4 regions of the Shewanella sp. WXL01 genome follow, and region 4 is predicted to be linked to each of the others. Evidence: predicted binding sites of a transcription regulator. Region 4 holds the regulator's gene; each other region holds the start of a gene.
What was found. Region 4 encodes MetJ, which represses methionine synthesis genes. Its sites were predicted from a motif close to TAGACGTCTAGACGTCTA; they were not measured.
Positions count from the first base shown of each region.

Region 1: msrA (peptide-methionine (S)-S-oxide reductase MsrA) is a predicted target of MetJ. The motif match lies at 1,806-1,823, and genes of this name have one in related genera.
Region 2: metK (methionine adenosyltransferase) is a predicted target of MetJ. The motif match lies at 2,542-2,559, and genes of this name have one in related genera.
Region 3: metE (5-methyltetrahydropteroyltriglutamate--homocysteine S-methyltransferase) is a predicted target of MetJ. The motif match lies at 2,139-2,156, and genes of this name have one in related genera.

Region 1 is NZ_JAAIKQ010000005.1:51,910-56,127, reverse strand. Features, by position in the region: gene G3R49_RS13090 (methyl-accepting chemotaxis protein) at 1-69, shown strand, start outside; gene trxB (thioredoxin-disulfide reductase) at 165-1,118, opposite strand; gene msrA (peptide-methionine (S)-S-oxide reductase MsrA) at 1,272-1,751, opposite strand; gene astE (succinylglutamate desuccinylase) at 1,947-2,969, shown strand; gene G3R49_RS13070 (thiamine pyrophosphate-dependent dehydrogenase E1 component subunit alpha) at 3,125-4,218, shown strand, end outside.
Region 2 is NZ_JAAIKQ010000004.1:245,501-249,718, forward strand. Features, by position in the region: gene G3R49_RS12620 (DUF3164 family protein) at 1-114, shown strand, start outside; gene G3R49_RS12625 (gp16 family protein) at 125-763, shown strand; gene G3R49_RS12630 (Mor transcription activator family protein) at 818-1,156, shown strand; gene metK (methionine adenosyltransferase) at 1,347-2,498, opposite strand; gene G3R49_RS12640 (TonB-dependent receptor) at 3,592-4,218, shown strand, end outside.
Region 3 is NZ_JAAIKQ010000001.1:1,099,701-1,103,918, reverse strand. Features, by position in the region: gene metE (5-methyltetrahydropteroyltriglutamate--homocysteine S-methyltransferase) at 1-2,077, opposite strand, end outside; gene G3R49_RS04730 (LysR family transcriptional regulator) at 2,229-3,131, shown strand; gene G3R49_RS04725 (HDOD domain-containing protein) at 3,175-3,915, opposite strand; gene G3R49_RS04720 (TonB-dependent receptor) at 4,061-4,218, opposite strand, start outside.
Region 4 is NZ_JAAIKQ010000001.1:536,363-540,580, forward strand. Features, by position in the region: gene G3R49_RS02125 (outer membrane beta-barrel protein) at 1-389, shown strand, start outside; gene G3R49_RS02130 (LysR family transcriptional regulator) at 527-1,438, opposite strand; gene G3R49_RS02135 (sulfite exporter TauE/SafE family protein) at 1,577-2,317, opposite strand; gene metJ (met regulon transcriptional regulator MetJ) at 2,458-2,772, opposite strand; gene metB (cystathionine gamma-synthase) at 2,981-4,141, shown strand.

The DNA of each region.
Region 1 (4,218 bases), on a different contig from region 4:
GATAACAGCGAGCAAATAAACCAAGGCGCAGCTGATCTGGCTAAACTAGTGGATCAATTCAAAGTGTAAACTAGTTTGGTTATTACTTTGTTCAAGACAAACAAAAGGGCTCAGCTGAGTTTATACAGCTGAGCCCTTTAGCATTTATGTAACTAATTTAGTGGTTAGCCTTTAGCGTCTAGGTAGCGCTCAGCGTCAAGTGCAGCCATACAACCTGTACCTGCAGAGGTAATCGCCTGGCGGTAGTGTTGGTCCATTACATCACCACAAGCATAAATACCTTCGATGCTTGTTTGAGTCGCATTGCCCGCAAGACCGCTGTTCACTTTAATGTAGCCGTTATTCATATCTAATTGGCCTTCAAACATACCTGTGTTTGGAGAATGACCAATAGCAACGAATACACCTGCTACTTCTAAATCGGTAACGCTGCCGTCTTTAGTGCTTTTCTTTTTAAGACCAGTTACACCCATGTCATCGCCAACCACTTCTTCAAGGGTTTGGTCTAGGTGTAGTACGATATTACCGTTCTCAACTTTGTCCATTAGGCGCTTAGTTAAGATTTTTTCTGAGCGGAAGCTATCACGGCGGTGAATTAGGTGAACTTCTGAAGCAATATTGCTCAAGTAAAGTGCTTCTTCAACAGCTGTGTTACCACCACCAATAACCGCGACCTTTTGGTTACGGTAGAAGAATCCATCACAAGTCGCACAAGCTGATACGCCACGGCCCATAAATGCTTCTTCTGATGGTAAACCTAAGTAACGTGCAGATGCACCCGTTGCGATAATTAGTGCATCACATGTGTATTCGCCATTGTCACCTTTAAGCTTGAAAGGGCGCTCGGTTAATGTGACTTCATTGATGTGGTCAAATAAAATCTCAGTCTCGAAACGCTCAGCATGCTCTTTCATTCGTTCCATTAAAGCTGGGCCAGTTAGGCCTTCAGCATCACCTGGCCAGTTTTCAACTTCAGTGGTAGTGGTTAGCTGACCACCTTGTTGCATACCAGTGATCATAACAGGCTTTAGGTTTGCTCGAGCAGCGTAAACGGCAGCTGTATAACCTGCAGGACCTGAGCCTAAGATAAGCAGATTACTGTGACGAGATTCAGACATTATTTTAATTCTCCAATGAAATGCATTCGCATAATCTGGGGATTGTAGGGAATTTAGCTAAGAGGGTAAAGGGATCTTACAACGAGTATTTCGATTAGCTCAATCGGTGCTGTAAAGCTATCCATGCACTACAGCATCAAGGTGGATATCAATCTAGTAACTAATATGGCAGCTCGGCAGACCATTTTTCTCTAAATATTGCTGATGATACTCTTCTGCGCGGTGGAAGCTTTGCAAAGGCACAATTTCAGTAACAATTTGCTTAATGCCCCATTTGCCGCTCTTGATTAGCGCTATTTTTGCAGCCTCGGCTAATTGCTTTTGCTCTGCGTTATGAAAGAACACTGTACTGCGATATTGACTGCCAATATCACCACCTTGCTGATTAAGGGTGGTTGGGTTGTGGTTGGTCCAAAAGATATCAAGCAGCTGCTCGTAACTGACTTGTTCTGGGTCATACTCAACTTGCACCACTTCGGCATGCCCGGTATTACCTTGTTTTACTTGCTCGTAGGTTACCTTGCTATCATCTCCGCCCATATAACCGCAAACAGCATCTGATACACCTTCAACTTCACGAAAGAAATACTCAACACCCCAGAAACAGCCTGCGCCAAATGTTGCTAATGCCATGGATAACCCCTCACTCATACAATAGATGTTTAAACGTTTAGATATTTAGATTGTTAGACGTTTAGATGGCTATAATAAAAAATTATTAGTTGATTGCAAGTCATTTGTGAAAACAAATTTACCTAGCATATAACCCTAAGGATGGTGGCGTGTGTTAGAATCTGCGCCAAATAAAACACCGTTAAGGAGAGAAGAGTGTTACAAGCATCAATTAAAGATAATGATTTCCTCGCATTTACGTTAGCTCACCCACAAGCAATCGACGCACCATTTAAGGTAAATACCAACAGCAATGTTAACGTTGAAGTGCTCGATACTGGGGTAATTTGCTTTACACCTAAGGACTATCAAAAGGACATCGTACTGTCTTGCGCTGTGCACGGTAACGAGACGGCGCCAATTGAAATCTGCAATGAGTTGATTACAGGCTTATTAACTGGCGAGTTAACGCTAAAGCAACGAGTGTTGTTTCTAATTGGTAATCCGCCATCTATTCACAACAAAACCCGTTTTGTTGAAGAGAACATGAACCGTTTATTTAGCGGCGGACATGCAAAAGGTGATACCAAAAACCAGGAAAGAGTGCGCGCTAAAGCCTTAGAAGGTTATGTACGAGACTTCTTTGAGCAAAATGGTGACAAACAGCGTATTCACTATGACCTGCACACCGCAATTAAACCATCAAAGCATGAGAAGTTTGCCATTTACCCTTATCGTCATAAGAGCTACAGTGGCGAGCAAATGATGTTTTTGGCCGCATGTGGTGTCGATACCATTTTGTATCACCACGAGCCGACAACCACATTTAGCTACTATTCATCTAATGAGTTTGGTGCCGATGCGTTTACCGTTGAGCTAGGTAAGGTCATGCCATTTGGGCAAAACGATATGAGTAAATTTGCAAAAGCTAAAGCCATGCTAACCGCGCTTGTGACCCAAACTGAAGTTGAATTACCAGCCTATGACGCTGAGCAGCTAAACCTATATAAAGTGTCACGCTCAGTGAATAAACACTTTGAAGACTTCACATTCAGCTTTGCAGATAGTACAGAGAACTTTACTCAATTTAATAAAGGCGAGGTGTTAGCCACTGAAGGTGGCCAACAAGTCATCATTGAGCATGATATTGAAGCAATTGTATTCCCAAATGCAAAAGTTCCTGTCGGGCAACGCACAGTATTATGTTTGATCCCTGCACCGAATGAAGATGTGCAGTAACATTGTCGCAGTCGTAAACCATTATATACATTTGCCCAAGTGCTAAAATGAGCCACGGCAAATAATGACTATTGCTAGGTAGTTTACGTTAACGTAATGTTTATCAGCAGATTATAATATCAGGTAACTATTTACCCTATAACTAAGAGCACAATATGAGCAACGCAACAACGAATAATGACACTGTGCATCGTGTCAGCTTCTTAGATAAAGCGTCATTGCACATTCCAACCTTGCGCATTTTGCAAGCGGACGGCACCACTTATGAACAAGCGGTTTTGCCAAATATTGATCAAGAGCTAGCGAACAAAATTTACGACACTTGCGTATTCACGCGAGTGCTAGACGAACGTATGCTTGGTGCCCAGCGTCAAGGTCGTATTAGTTTCTATATGACATGTACTGGTGAAGAAGCGGCAGTGATTGGCAGTGCTGCAGCGCTTGATGATGGCGACGTTATTCTTGCGCAGTATCGTGAACACGCGGCACTAAGATACCGCGGCTTTCCGACTGAGCAGTTTATGAATCAAATGTTCAGTAACGAGAAAGACTTTGGTAAAGGTCGTCAAATGCCGATCCACTATGGCAGCCAAGAGTTAAATTACCAAACCATTTCATCGCCGCTAGCCACGCAAATTCCACAAGCAACGGGTGTCGCTTATGGTCTTAAGCTACAAGGCAAGCGCAATGTGGCTGTATGTTACTTTGGTGAAGGTGCAGCGTCGGAAGGTGACTTCCACGCAGGTCTAAACATGGCTGCGGTACTTAAATCACCCACTATTTTCTTTTGCCGTAATAATGGTTACGCAATTTCAACACCAACTGAAGAACAATATGCAGGTAATGGTATTGCTAGCCGTGGTGTAGGCTACGGCATGCACACTATCCGTGTTGATGGTAACGACATGCTAGCAGTATTAGCTGCAACACAGCAGGCTCGCGCATACGCACTTGAGCATAATGTACCAGTATTGATTGAAGCGATGTCATACCGTCTTGGCGCGCACTCTTCATCAGATGACCCATCAGGTTATCGTTCAAAAGAAGAAGAAGCGAAATGGCAGCAGCATGACCCAGTTAAGCGCTTTAAGTTATGGATGATCAACAAGGGTTGGTTAGACGAAGCGACTGACGCTGAGCTACATGAGAAGTATCGTGAAGAAGTATTGTCAGCTGTGAAAACCGCTGAAAAACTGCCTGCTCCACATATTGATGAAATCATTGAAGATGTTTTTGACAAGCCAACACC
Region 2 (4,218 bases), on a different contig from region 4:
GCGATTGCTGATTCTATCCAGGTGACTGATAGCAAGTCTTATATTCGCTTCTACAAACGCCGTGACCTCGACAGCGCTTGGGAGCCTATCTCACTTGATATTGCAGCGCTATAAGGAGGCTGGAATGGCTAAACCGACTAAACCTAAGTCATGGTATATCAAGATGATCCATATCGGTAAAAACAAACTGATGATGGATGATCAAAGCTATCGCGCAAATTGTGTAGCTTTAACTGGCAAGGCTTCATGCCTAGATATGACCACTGCAGATTTAGCTAACGTGCTTGAGTTCATGAAGTCGAAAGGCTTTAAGTTCAAAGCAACTAAGGCTAAAGCGACAAAGGACAAGCAGCCAACGCCGCTTGATAAGCTGCGCTCTGTTTGGATCAGCATGAGCCGTGGTGGCTTCCTTAAAGATGGTAGCGATGCGGCTTTGAATAAGTGGTGCCAAAGTCAATCAAAGCGCCTGAACGCTGGTGAACCTGTGGTCAAACTTGAGTGGCTAACACCGCGTATGGTTCATGCGCTGATTGAGCAGCTAAAAAAGTGGCACATGCGTATGTTGACCGATGCAATCCGCGCCAACTTCAAGTTAGCGATGCAGTTAAGCCAGGAAAGCGCGCTAACACCTGAAGCTTATGAGGAGTTTTTGGGCTATGCCAATGGTCTACTCATTCCTGATGGCTATAGCGATTTGCTGGCGCTGCATGAGACGTTTGCGGCGATCGTATCGTCAACCAAAAACAAGGCTGTAAATAAGTAGTGGTATTGGCCCTACTTATATATAAGTGGGGCCAGCTTTAATCGGGAGGCATCAATGAGTTCTAAAGAGCGTTCGGCGGCACTGTTAGTTGAGATGATCAGCAATCTCGAAGCGTTGCTAATAAAAGAAGGGTTAGAGCAAGAAGATGCCACGCGTGTTGCTCAAGAAACCGTTGACCAGGTTCGCAAGGACTTCGGCGGTGAGCAGTTCTACTTTCCTCGTGGTGATAGCCTGGATGTCAGCCTGTCACATCATAAAATCTACGCTAAGTTTCGTGGCCACAATCATGTCGAGCTAGCAAAAGAGTTTAACGTGAGCGTGACCCATGTTTACCGCATCGTCAAAACCATCACAGACCTAGAAAAAGCTCGCCGCCAACCTGAGTTATTTTAACCAGTTTTAAGCAGCGAGCCTGTTTTCACTATTTGAAACACCTTTTAATATGCTGTTCCATCTATTTCCACCAGTTCCCGCCTAATCCCGATATATTCGCACACTTACTGGTATAGTTTTCTCTCTCTAGATCACTCAGCAACAAAAAAACCGCCATGCAGGCGGTTTTTTTAATCCTAGGCAGTGGTCTTTATAGACCTGCGTCTGCGCGTAGGATTTCAGCTTTGTCAGTTTTCTCCCAAGGGAACTGGTTACGACCAAAGTGACCGTATGCTGCAGTTTCTTGGTAGATAGGACGAGCAAGATCTAGCATAGCCGTTAGACCATAAGGACGTAGCTCGAAGTGCTCACGTACTAACTTAATAAGTATGGCTTCTGATACCTTACCAGTACCGAAAGTTTCGATGCTGATAGATGTTGGCTCAGCAACACCAATTGCGTAAGAAACTTGGATTTCACAGCGATCAGCAAGACCAGCTGCAACAATGTTCTTAGCAACATAACGTGCTGCGTATGCGGCACTGCGGTCAACTTTTGATGGGTCTTTACCAGAGAATGCGCCACCACCGTGACGTGCCATACCGCCGTAGGTATCAACAATAATCTTGCGACCAGTTAGACCACAGTCACCTACAGGGCCACCGATAACGAAACGGCCAGTTGGGTTGATGAAGAACTTCGTATCTTTGTTTAACCATTGAGATGGTAAAACTGGCTTGATGATGGTTTCCATCACGCCTTCGATTAAGTCGTCTTGTGAGATTTCTTCTTTGTGCTGAGTTGAAAGCACAACTGCATCAATACCCACAATCTTACCTTCATCATATGCAAAGGTAACCTGGCTTTTCGCATCTGGGCGTAACCAAGGAAGTGTGCCATCTTTGCGCACTTCAGATTGACGCTTCACTAATTGGTGAGCGTAAGTAATAGGTGCAGGCATTAATACATCAGTTTCATTGCTTGCATAACCAAACATTAGACCCTGGTCACCCGCGCCTTGCTCGGCTGGGTCGGCACGGTCAACACCTTGGTTGATGTCTGGAGACTGTTTACCAATCGCGTTTAAAATAGCGCATGAGTCAGCATCAAAGCCCATGTCTGAGTGGGTGTAGCCAATTTCGCGAACGGTTTTACGGGTAATTTCTTCGATATCAACCCAAGCAGAAGTGGTCACTTCGCCACCCACTAATACCATGCCTGTTTTGACATATGTTTCACACGCAACGCGAGCTTTAGGATCTTGCTCAAGGATTGCGTCTAGTACCGCATCAGAGATCTGATCGGCGATTTTATCTGGATGACCTTCTGATACAGACTCAGAGGTGAACAAGTGCTTTGCCATAGTCGGAAATTCTCGTTTTAAATCATTTGAACGTGTAGAGGTATCTACATCTAGACGTCTATTCTAGATTAATTTAACAATGATGACACCCCCTCTATACGAATAAATCCTGAGAATTGTGCAATGGTGCATAAAAATTAAATTAAGCCAAAACAGCGTTTTAGTAGCAGGCTGAATAAGTCTTTGTTCTACAAGCGTTAGTGTTTTTGTTAACGGGACGTATCAATGTGAGTGTGCGAGAAAATAAACAATGTAAATTTTGTCTTTGTGGATAAATGGCTAAATTTGGTAATTATTAGTTTACAGCCTTGGACATTAGTTGGGGTTAGAGCGTTGGTTGGATTTAGAGCTCTAGGTGGTCTTCGAGTATTGGTTGGCTTTTAAGCGTTGCCAACTAATCCAGTGATTATGGTTTTGGACAGGCGTTACTGGGTGCTAATAAACCTTAACCCAGGATAGTAAATAACCTGAACCCTGGAAAATAAATCGGTTTCTAACGGCTATTTTTGTCCGTCTCTTAGCAAAAGAGGGCGTTAAAGATACTTGCAACAGACTAGCGATTGACGCGTAGCTTTTCCTTGAACTAAACAAAACTATCTCGTTAGAAATATTAAGCTGGGTATAGCACCATTCTAGAGCGTTATTGACACTTCCTTATCCTGAACTCAGGTCAATGAATAAAGCCCCTTCGCTTCAGCCCTGTATTATTGTTCCTCTAACAGACCCTAGCTATTTAGTCAGTGTTTTTTGGAGTAAAAGCTCTGCATTTCAAAGCAAGTGTTAGCTATTTTGTTAACGGGAACGATTGCCAAACTGCCTTTTCTTTATTCAAACTTTTAATTTTCTACTAAATTTAAAAATGATTTATAACAGCGAGTTATCTCTTGTGTTCGGTTTGCTTTTCGCTTGTCATAATAAAATCATGTTTAAATAATGTTGCAAACCAAATTGTTGGGTGCTAACTTTTGTAACAGCTAAATGTTACCGATAACAATTTGGTGTTATAAAGTGATTTTGATGTACGCTTTCAGATTATGTCGGTTGAGATAAAAAACATAAAAACTCAATAATGACCTAGCCCTGTGGGGGGGATATGAAAAAAAGTACAAGACTAAGCCCTAGCATAGCTGCGCTTGCAGTTGCGTCTGCTTTAGGCACGATTTCAATGGCACATGCGCAAGATGCAACCGATCAAGCTCAAGCTGACGAGCCAATGGAAGTGATTGCGGTAAAGGGTATTCGTAGTAGTTTGTCGCGCGCTCAAGATATCAAGCGTACATCTGATGGTGTAGTTGATGCGATTTCTGCTGAAGATATGGGTAAATTCCCAGATACCAACCTAGCTGAATCGCTTCAGCGTGTTACTGGTGTGTCGATTGATCGTAAAAACGGTGAAGGTAATCAGGTTACTGTGCGTGGTTTTGGCCCAAGCTTTAACTTGGTGACCTTAAATGGCCGTAGCATGCCGTTTGCTGACTCGCCAAAGCAAGAAGGCGCGGGTGGCACACAAAACCGTAGCTTCAACTTTGACCAAATCTCCTCAGAGTCAGTCACTGGCGTCAATATTTATAAAACGGCTAAAGCTGATATCGCATCGGGCGGTATTGGTGCTACGGTCGATATTCAAACCGCTAAACCATTTGATTATGGTGAGTTCAAATCCGCATTTAGCGTAAAAGGCAATGCAGACACTTCCGTTGATAAGGGCAGTAGCGTCACA
Region 3 (4,218 bases), 560 kb from region 4:
TCGGGTAAGCAAAATCCTCAAACGCATCAAGTAATGCCATTTGCGAGCGCGAAGTTTCAATGGTTATTACATCCGCATCCATTGCCGCAATCGCTTCAATAGTATGATTGAACTCGCTATAACACATATGGGTATGGATCTGGGTTTTATCCTCAACACCACTGGCACTTAACCTAAACGCCTTCACCGCCCAATCAAGATAACCTTGCCACTCACTTTGCTTAATCGGTAACCCTTCCCTAAAGGCTGGCTCATCAATTTGGATAATACCTATCCCTGCTTGTTCAAGGTCTACAACCTCATCTCGTATCGCCAGTCCAATTTGGTTAGCAATCACCTCGCGGTCAATATCTTCGCGAGCAAACGACCAATGTAAAATGGTAACAGGTCCAGTCAACATACCTTTCACCGGCTTGTCGGTTAGGCTTTGAGCATAGGTTGTCCAATCTAGCGTCATTGGTTTCGCGCGGCTAACATCACCATAGATGAGCGGCGGTTTAACACAACGTGAACCATAGCTTTGTACCCAACCTTTTTGCGTAAAGGCAAAACCTTCGAGCTGCTCGCCAAAATACTCCACCATGTCGTTACGCTCTGATTCACCATGAACCAGCACATCAATGCCAATACTCGACTGACGCTCAATGGTGTCTTTAATCACTGCTTTTATATGCTGCTGATAATCAAGTTCAGCAAGCTCGCCTTGACGCCAGCGGCGGCGCAGACCTCGAATCGCAGCAGTTTGCGGGAATGAACCAATCGTTGTAATAGGCAAACTTGGCAGTTTTAACGCATTGGCTTGTGCAACTTGGCGCTGCTTGTAAGCACTGCCGCGCTCAAAATCTTGCTCAGTGAGATTATTAAGACGTTGATAGACGGCCTCGTTACGCCTTGCACTACGTGCTTGCTTGCGCTTAGCACAAAGGCTACGTATATGTTGGCTGCGCTCACTTTGTGGATGGGTAACAAGATGCCCCAGTTCAGTTAGCTCATTGAGTTTTTGCTTGGCAAACGCTAGCTGCAGCTTAAGCTCATCATTTAGCTCAGTCTCAGCATCAAGATCCACAGGGCTATGTAGCAGCGAACAAGACGGCGCCAGCCAGATTTGCTCATCATAATCATTGATTAAGCTTTGTACTTGCTCAGCAATATCGTCAATATCTGCTGCCCACACGTTGCGACCGTTAATGACCCCCAGCGACAGCACTTTTTGCTGTTCAAGCGTTGGTAAAAACGGTGCTGCAGTTTGGCTGCCCGCAACCAGGTCAATATGCAGACCTTCAACCGGCAGTTGATTAACAAGCTGGGCATGGTGCTGAATGTCACCATAATAGCTAGCAAGTAAGACTTTAATAGACGAGGGCTTGCTATCAGCAAAATACTGATAAGTTTGGCTAATAGCCTGCTGCCAGCTCTGACTCAGCTCGCTAGCGAGTATAGGCTCATCAAACTGCACCCAAGTCACACCTTGCTCTGCAAATCGCTGTAATATAATTTCATAAACTGGCAGTAATTTCGTCAATAGTTGTAGCTTATCGAACTCGCCTTTTGCTTGAGACAAGGCTAAAAAGCTCACTGGGCCAAGTAACACAGGTTTTGGCTGATGACCGCAGGCTTTAGCCTGCTCTACCTCTTCAAAGATTTGCTCAAATGCCAACTCAAACACCTGATCTTGTTCTAATTCAGGTACTTGATAATGATAGTTAGTATTAAAAAACTTCTTCATTGCGCTAGCACTTGCTTGCTCGCCATTCACCTCAGCGCCCCGGGCAATATTGAACAAAGTGTCTAGGGTAATCTTTGCTGCAGTGCCGTCTGCATTGAGTTGGCGATGGCGCGCCGGAATAACATTGAGCGTCGCGCTTAACGTTAAAACATGGTCATAGTATGCAAAGTCACCAACCGGGATAAGCTCGATACCGGCGTCAGCCTGCCATTGCCAGTGAGTTTGCTTAAGGGTTAGCGCTTGAGCTTCTAACTGCGCCTGATCAATCTCTCCGCGCCAATATTGCTCTAAAGCGAACTTTAACTCGCGATCACGACCAATCCTTGGAAATCCTAAGTTTGTAATTTTCATACCCTTTTCTCCTAACACAGCAGTAATTGTTGCCTATATGTAAAAAAATTACACAGGCGTCTGGACGTCTAGAAGTTTATTGTGTTAGTCTGAATGCAATCAATCGAATTGATTTCAATGGCAACGTGAACAGATTTCATGTGGGGACAAAATGATAGAGCTAAGACACCTTCGCACTTTAATGGCGTTAAAAGAGAGCGGCAGTTTAGCGGGCGCAGCAAAGAAGCGCTTTGTAACTCAATCTGCCTTGTCACATCAAATTAAGGAACTGGAAACTCGCATTAACTCTGCGATTTTTGTTCGTAAAAGCAAACCGTTAGCCTTTACCCATGAAGGTGCGCGCTTGCTCGATCTTGCCGAAGAAATTCTGCCGAAAGTGATCGAAACTGAGTCTGATCTGAAACGCGGCCTAGAGGGAGAAGCCCAAAGCTTTAAACTGGGCATCGAGTGTCATAGCTGCTTTCGCTGGCTAATGCCTGTCATTGAAGAGTTCAAAGCTCAATTTCCACAGGCACAAATCGATATTTCTAGCCGCTATGCATTTGACTCGCTCAATGCGCTGCAGTCTGGTGAGCTGGATATTGTATTGACTTCAGACCCTGTGCCGGGGCACACGGTGTCGTATCAACACCTATTCGACTTTGAAGTTAAACTGCTGGTTTCGACCGAGCATCCACTTGCAGCAAAATCTGTGGTTGCGCCAAGCGACTTAGGCCAGCAAGCCATTATTAGCTATCCAGTGCCGCTAACTAAACTTGATTTATACAAACACTTTTTGGAGCCAGCAGGTGTTGAACCTGGAGTGCAAAAGCAATGTGAGCTCACACCAATGCTGCTGCAACGTGTCGCCTGTAATGACGGCGTGACGACTTTGCCGAACTGGTCTATGAATGAGGGTCAAGGCTTGAGCTTGAAAGCGCTAAAACTAGGCAGTGAAGGATTGAAGAGGCCGCTGTTTGGTGCGTATCGTCGCAACACAACCAACACCAACCTCATCCATAAATGGTTTGAGCTAGTCGCTCAGGAAGGGCTAAAACTACAGCGCATGAATTAATACCGCTTTACAGGAACAGCTCACTTATAAAGCAACTGCTCGCTTACAAAGGGTTAATCAGCAGTTGTCTCTTGGCCAATACTCGCCTTAGCACAAGCCCTGCCGAATTAGGGTTTGTGGTTTGTGCGAGGTTATGGGCAACCATAAACTCCTGCCTTAAATCGTCATCTAAGCCTAAATTTTCAAACGCATCTAATGACAACGATTTTTGCTGCTTATCAATTATCGACTTTACGATTCGCAGTGACAGCGGCGGCTCAGCATTGGCATTTAAATAAGCAAACGCAGTTAAAGTGATCACCTGCCCAAACACACTAAATAGCGCTAGGGTTTGCACTTCGTCAACATCAATATTGACCTGTTTGCCTGCATCAACATCTTGCTTGATTAACTCTAAAGCAGAGCTGGCAATATCCTCAGTTAGCTGCCAATAACCGTGTACTAACTTACGGTATGGCTCAACTAAAGCATCAAGTCGCTCTTTTAAATAAAACGCAAAAGCGTAGCGATAAATATTCACCTGCCCTAAACGGATAAGCGCATCTTTCACACTGCGATTTTTTGATTGCACAGCGCCTGCGGCTTGAGCTGAATTGGCGCGAATAAGTAAGTGCGCAGCTAACGCGGGGTCGGCCGATACTGTATCGATAACCACACGAATATCAGCTTCATTGATTAAGGCTTTTTTTAGCGGAGTGAGAATGTCTCGGCGACCTAACACTTGCTCTTCATTGCTAATGATAGCTCGTACCTGATCGAACACTTCACGCTCTAATGACGTCATATTTATCCAGCACCTTGTTATTATTTTTACCTTGGAATTTATCCATAGAAGTGAGCCCTAGGTCAAGCTATCAGCACCAAAGAATACAAAAAAAGCCAGCATAGTGTGCTGGCTATTATCTTCAATGCTGTCTCTATCAAATTTATTAGAAACGGTAGCCTGCGGTTAAACGAATTTCACGCCCAGTACCTGAGTAGTAACCATTACCCCAAGTTGAGAAATAACCAGAGCTAACATACTGTTTATCGAACAGGTTATCGACACGTAGGCTAGCTTTCCAGTCACCACGGTTATAGTTAACTG
Region 4 (4,218 bases):
AAGCGTGGCAAGGCCGCATTGGTATGTTGATTGAACAGCAACACCGTATTACTGGTACTTTTAGCTACATGGAAGATAAGTTTAATCAGGGCGGCTCTCAATATAAGCAGGAGCAATACAGCTGGTTGGCCAGTTATGATTATTTAATTCCTGTACATAAAGACGTTAACCTATTCGTCGGTGTTACCGCGGGTGCCAATGACAACAAGATTGGTGGTAAATCATCGGCAGATTTTGTTTGGGGTGGTCAAGCTGGTGTGCAATACAAGTGGACGGAGCATTTCTCAAGCGACTTAGGCTATCGCTACCTTGCTCAAGACTATGACAAAAATGGCATCGAAATTAGTGATAGTCAGCAAATCTACCTGACGTTTGACTACAAGTTCTAAGCGTTCATTTTGTCCATCAACTCACGGTGGGTAGGTTGAAACCCACCAGTTTTATATTAACTCCCTATTTTTTGTACAGCATTTGTACGGCATAACATCCCATCTTGTTATGCCTTTTTTGTATTTGGGTTTTGCCATTATTTTAATTTATTTGAGTAGTAAGCCGATTCTGACTTATCCAGTTCTTGCGCGACATCAATAATATTACTGGCAAACATTTTTGCGGCTAGTGACATATGTTGACGACTTGGATAAACCAGATATGAGTCAATATAGTCAGACTCAATCTCAGGCAAGATACTGACTAATTGTTGGTTTTCTAGATGCTCAGTGACAAGACTGTAGGGCAGAAAAGCGATTCCAGCACCGGCAAGACAAAAACTAAATAAGGAACTAAAGTCGTTGGTGACTAGGCTGTAATCGATAGAAAAAGTCTGGTCATCGATCATGATATGGTTTTGGATTGTGCCGCCAGTTGAGGCAATCATTGAGTGTTTCGCCAAGTCCTCCACGCAAGTGATTTCATCGTGCTGCGCCAGATATTCTGGTGTAGCAAAGAGTTTTAGCTTGAAAGATGTGAGCTTTTTGGCAACAAAGCTGCTGTCTTCTAGCTTGCCTACATCAATGACAAAATCTAACCCGAGCCGAGTAAGCTCGCGATAGCCACCTGAGACCATAAAGATCTCTAGTTTGATTTGTGGGTGCTTTCGCATGAACTCCGCTATTTGCCTATCGAGCAGTCGCTCCATAAATGGCAAGAGACCAATTCTAAGCTTCCCTTGTAACTGAGATTGCTGGTTTTCAACCATGCGAGCAGCATTGAGAAATTGCCCAACTAAAGGCTCCACTTGCTCTAAGAATTGCTCGCCACTGGGAGTTAGCGACATTGCGCGCGTGGTGCGAATAAAAAGTGGCGCGCCTAATTGTTTTTCTAGCTCGCCAATTCGGCGGCTAACTAACGCGCGTCTGGTATCAAATGAATCTGCGGCTTTAGAAAAGCTACCGAGTTTAGCAACCGCTATAAATAACTCTAAGTCATTGATATTCAACTGATACACCTTAGGTTAGACAAAAGAATGAGTGTAGATGTATCAAGAGATTACTGTCAAACAACACGTTGATAAGCATGATGGAACTCACAGCGACACCATCGCTAAGCGATGAAAGTTGACAAACGTGAGGGCAAACTAAGTAGCCATTAAGCTAATAATTGATTTAGTAGCCAGGATGAGCGCGCTTAAGCTACACAAAATAAAGGTGACTTTTCGCGTCAGGTCTTTATCAATATTGTGTACATATTTACCAGCCACTTTGTGCCCTAATATCACAGAGGGCAAAAGCATGGCCGCGATAACGAGATGTTGCCATTGTACTAATCCATATATCGCCAATATGGCCAGTGCGATCATTGAGCTAAAGACAAAAAACGCAGATAAAGCAGCGCGAAAGTCAGCAGCGGCTTTGCCAGCTAACAGTATTGCTAATGGCGGGCCGCCAATCGCGGCAATATTGCCAAAAATCCCCGAAAAGATCCCAGCAATAAACAAGGTGAGCTTATTCACGGGCGCAGTGATTTTATAGATGCTAAGTAATACTGCTAGCAGCACAATACCTGCAATCATTAGGCCGAGAATATCAGCTGGTGCGAGTATCAGTAGACTGGCACCAAGGAGTCCGCCTGGCACGCGGCCAATGAGAGCGTATTGTAGTCCGTTAAATTCAAGTGCGCTGCGCTCGCGATATAAGGTCAACGCTGAAATCGAAAAGCCCATTAATATTACCGGCACAGGCACTAAGTCTGGGTCGACAATATACAACAGCGGCGTTGCCACAACTGCTAAACCAAAGCCAATTAGGCTTTGAGTTAGCGCACCAGCAAACATGATGATTGAAGCTAGGATCAGACTTAACGGGTCGACTATTGTCATGTTACTTCCATATTTATTATGGCTTGAACTTGAGCAAGCTGCGCCTTGGCGCGGGAGCAAAAAATAGGTGCGAGAGTAATAAAAAATGCTTCAACCACCTGAGCGATTGAAGCATCTTAAAATTCGATATGGTTTGCAGACTATTCTACGTCTTCCCACTCGATGCCCATAGCATCCATCAATTTTTTTGCTTCAGCAGGAATTTGGTCTGGTTGCTCTTTAGATAAGTCATCGTCATTTGGCAGTGGCTGACCTGTGTATGCATGCAAGAAAGCTTCGCATAACAGCTCACTGTTAGTGGCATGGCGTAGGTTATTTACCTGGCGGCGAGTACGCTCGTCAGTTAATACTTTTAGCACCTTTAAAGGGATGGACACAGTAATCTTCTTTACTTGTTCATTCTTTTTGCCATGCTCGGCGTATGGGCTAATATAGTCGCCGTTCCACTCAGTCATTAACTCACCTTTAGCTTTGAATTCGGGGCTGATTTTAACCCCTTATCTACGTTAGTCAAATTATTGCAACGAAATTGTGTGCAATGCAAATAGATTTCTCGATGTTTAGATGTCTATATGGCTATTTCCTATTGACGCTGATGTTTGGGTTAGGTACATTTGGACGTCTAGACATCTCTTTCTTGAGTGGTTGATTTAGGAGTCAATGATGGCCAAACCTCAAAATGCGACAGTGGCAGTGCGCCAAGGTATTGAAAGTGACACCCAGTATGGCGCGGTTGTGCCGCCGATTTATCTGTCGACCAACTACTCTTTTGATGGTCATAAAAATCCACGCGAGTTCGACTATAGCCGCTCGGGTAACCCAACCCGTAATATCCTTGGAGATACTATTGCTCAACTTGAAAACGGAGCAACAGGTGTTGTGACCTGTACCGGTATGGCGGCCATTACTTTGGTCACCAGTCTACTTGAGCCTGAGGATTTAATCGTTGTACCCCACGATTGTTATGGTGGCAGCTATCGTTTGTTCACAAATCTTGCCAAAAAGGGCGCGTTTAAATTATTGGTTGTCGATCAAACCGATGAGCAAGCATTAGCGCAGGCAATTAAGCAAAAGCCAAAAATGGTTTGGCTTGAAACCCCATCAAACCCGCTATTAAGAGTGGTGGATATTGCACCCATTGCACAGGCAAGCCACGAGGTTGGCGCTTGGGTTGTGGTTGATAACACCTTCTTGTCGCCAATTTTGCAGCAGCCGCTCGATTTAGGCGCCGACATCGTGATTCATTCCACTACTAAATATATCAATGGCCATAGTGACGTGGTTGGCGGCGCAGTAGTCGCAAAAGATGCTGAGCTAGGCGAGTTATTACATTGGTGGTCGAATACCTTAGGGCTTACGGGCAGCGCTTTTGACAGTTACTTAGCATTACGCGGCATTCGCACTTTAGGTGTGCGTATTCGTGAGCATCAAGCCAATGCACAAAAGATTGTTGCGCTGCTAACTAGCCATGAAAGCGTTGCAAAAGTGTATTACCCGGGATTATCTGACCATCAAGGCCACGAAATTGCGCAGAAACAACAAAAAGGTTTCGGCGCTATGTTAAGTTTCGAGCTTAAAGGTGGTGAGGCCGAGGTTGTCGCCTTTTTAGATGCGCTGAAATTGTTCAGTGTTGCTGAAAGTTTAGGCGGCGTGGAAAGTTTAGTAGCCGTTCCGGCAACCATGACCCACCGTGCAATGGAGCGAGAAGCTCGCCTAGAGGCTGGTGTTGAAGACACATTATTGAGACTATCTGTCGGCATTGAGGATGGTGACGATCTAAGCGCAGACATCAAAGCTGGCTTAGATGCGGTTGCAGCTCTATAAAGCGTTAATTTTTGTCCACATATATTTAGAAAATCGCACGCAATAAAGTAAGTTGTACGCGGCACATATCGAGTATT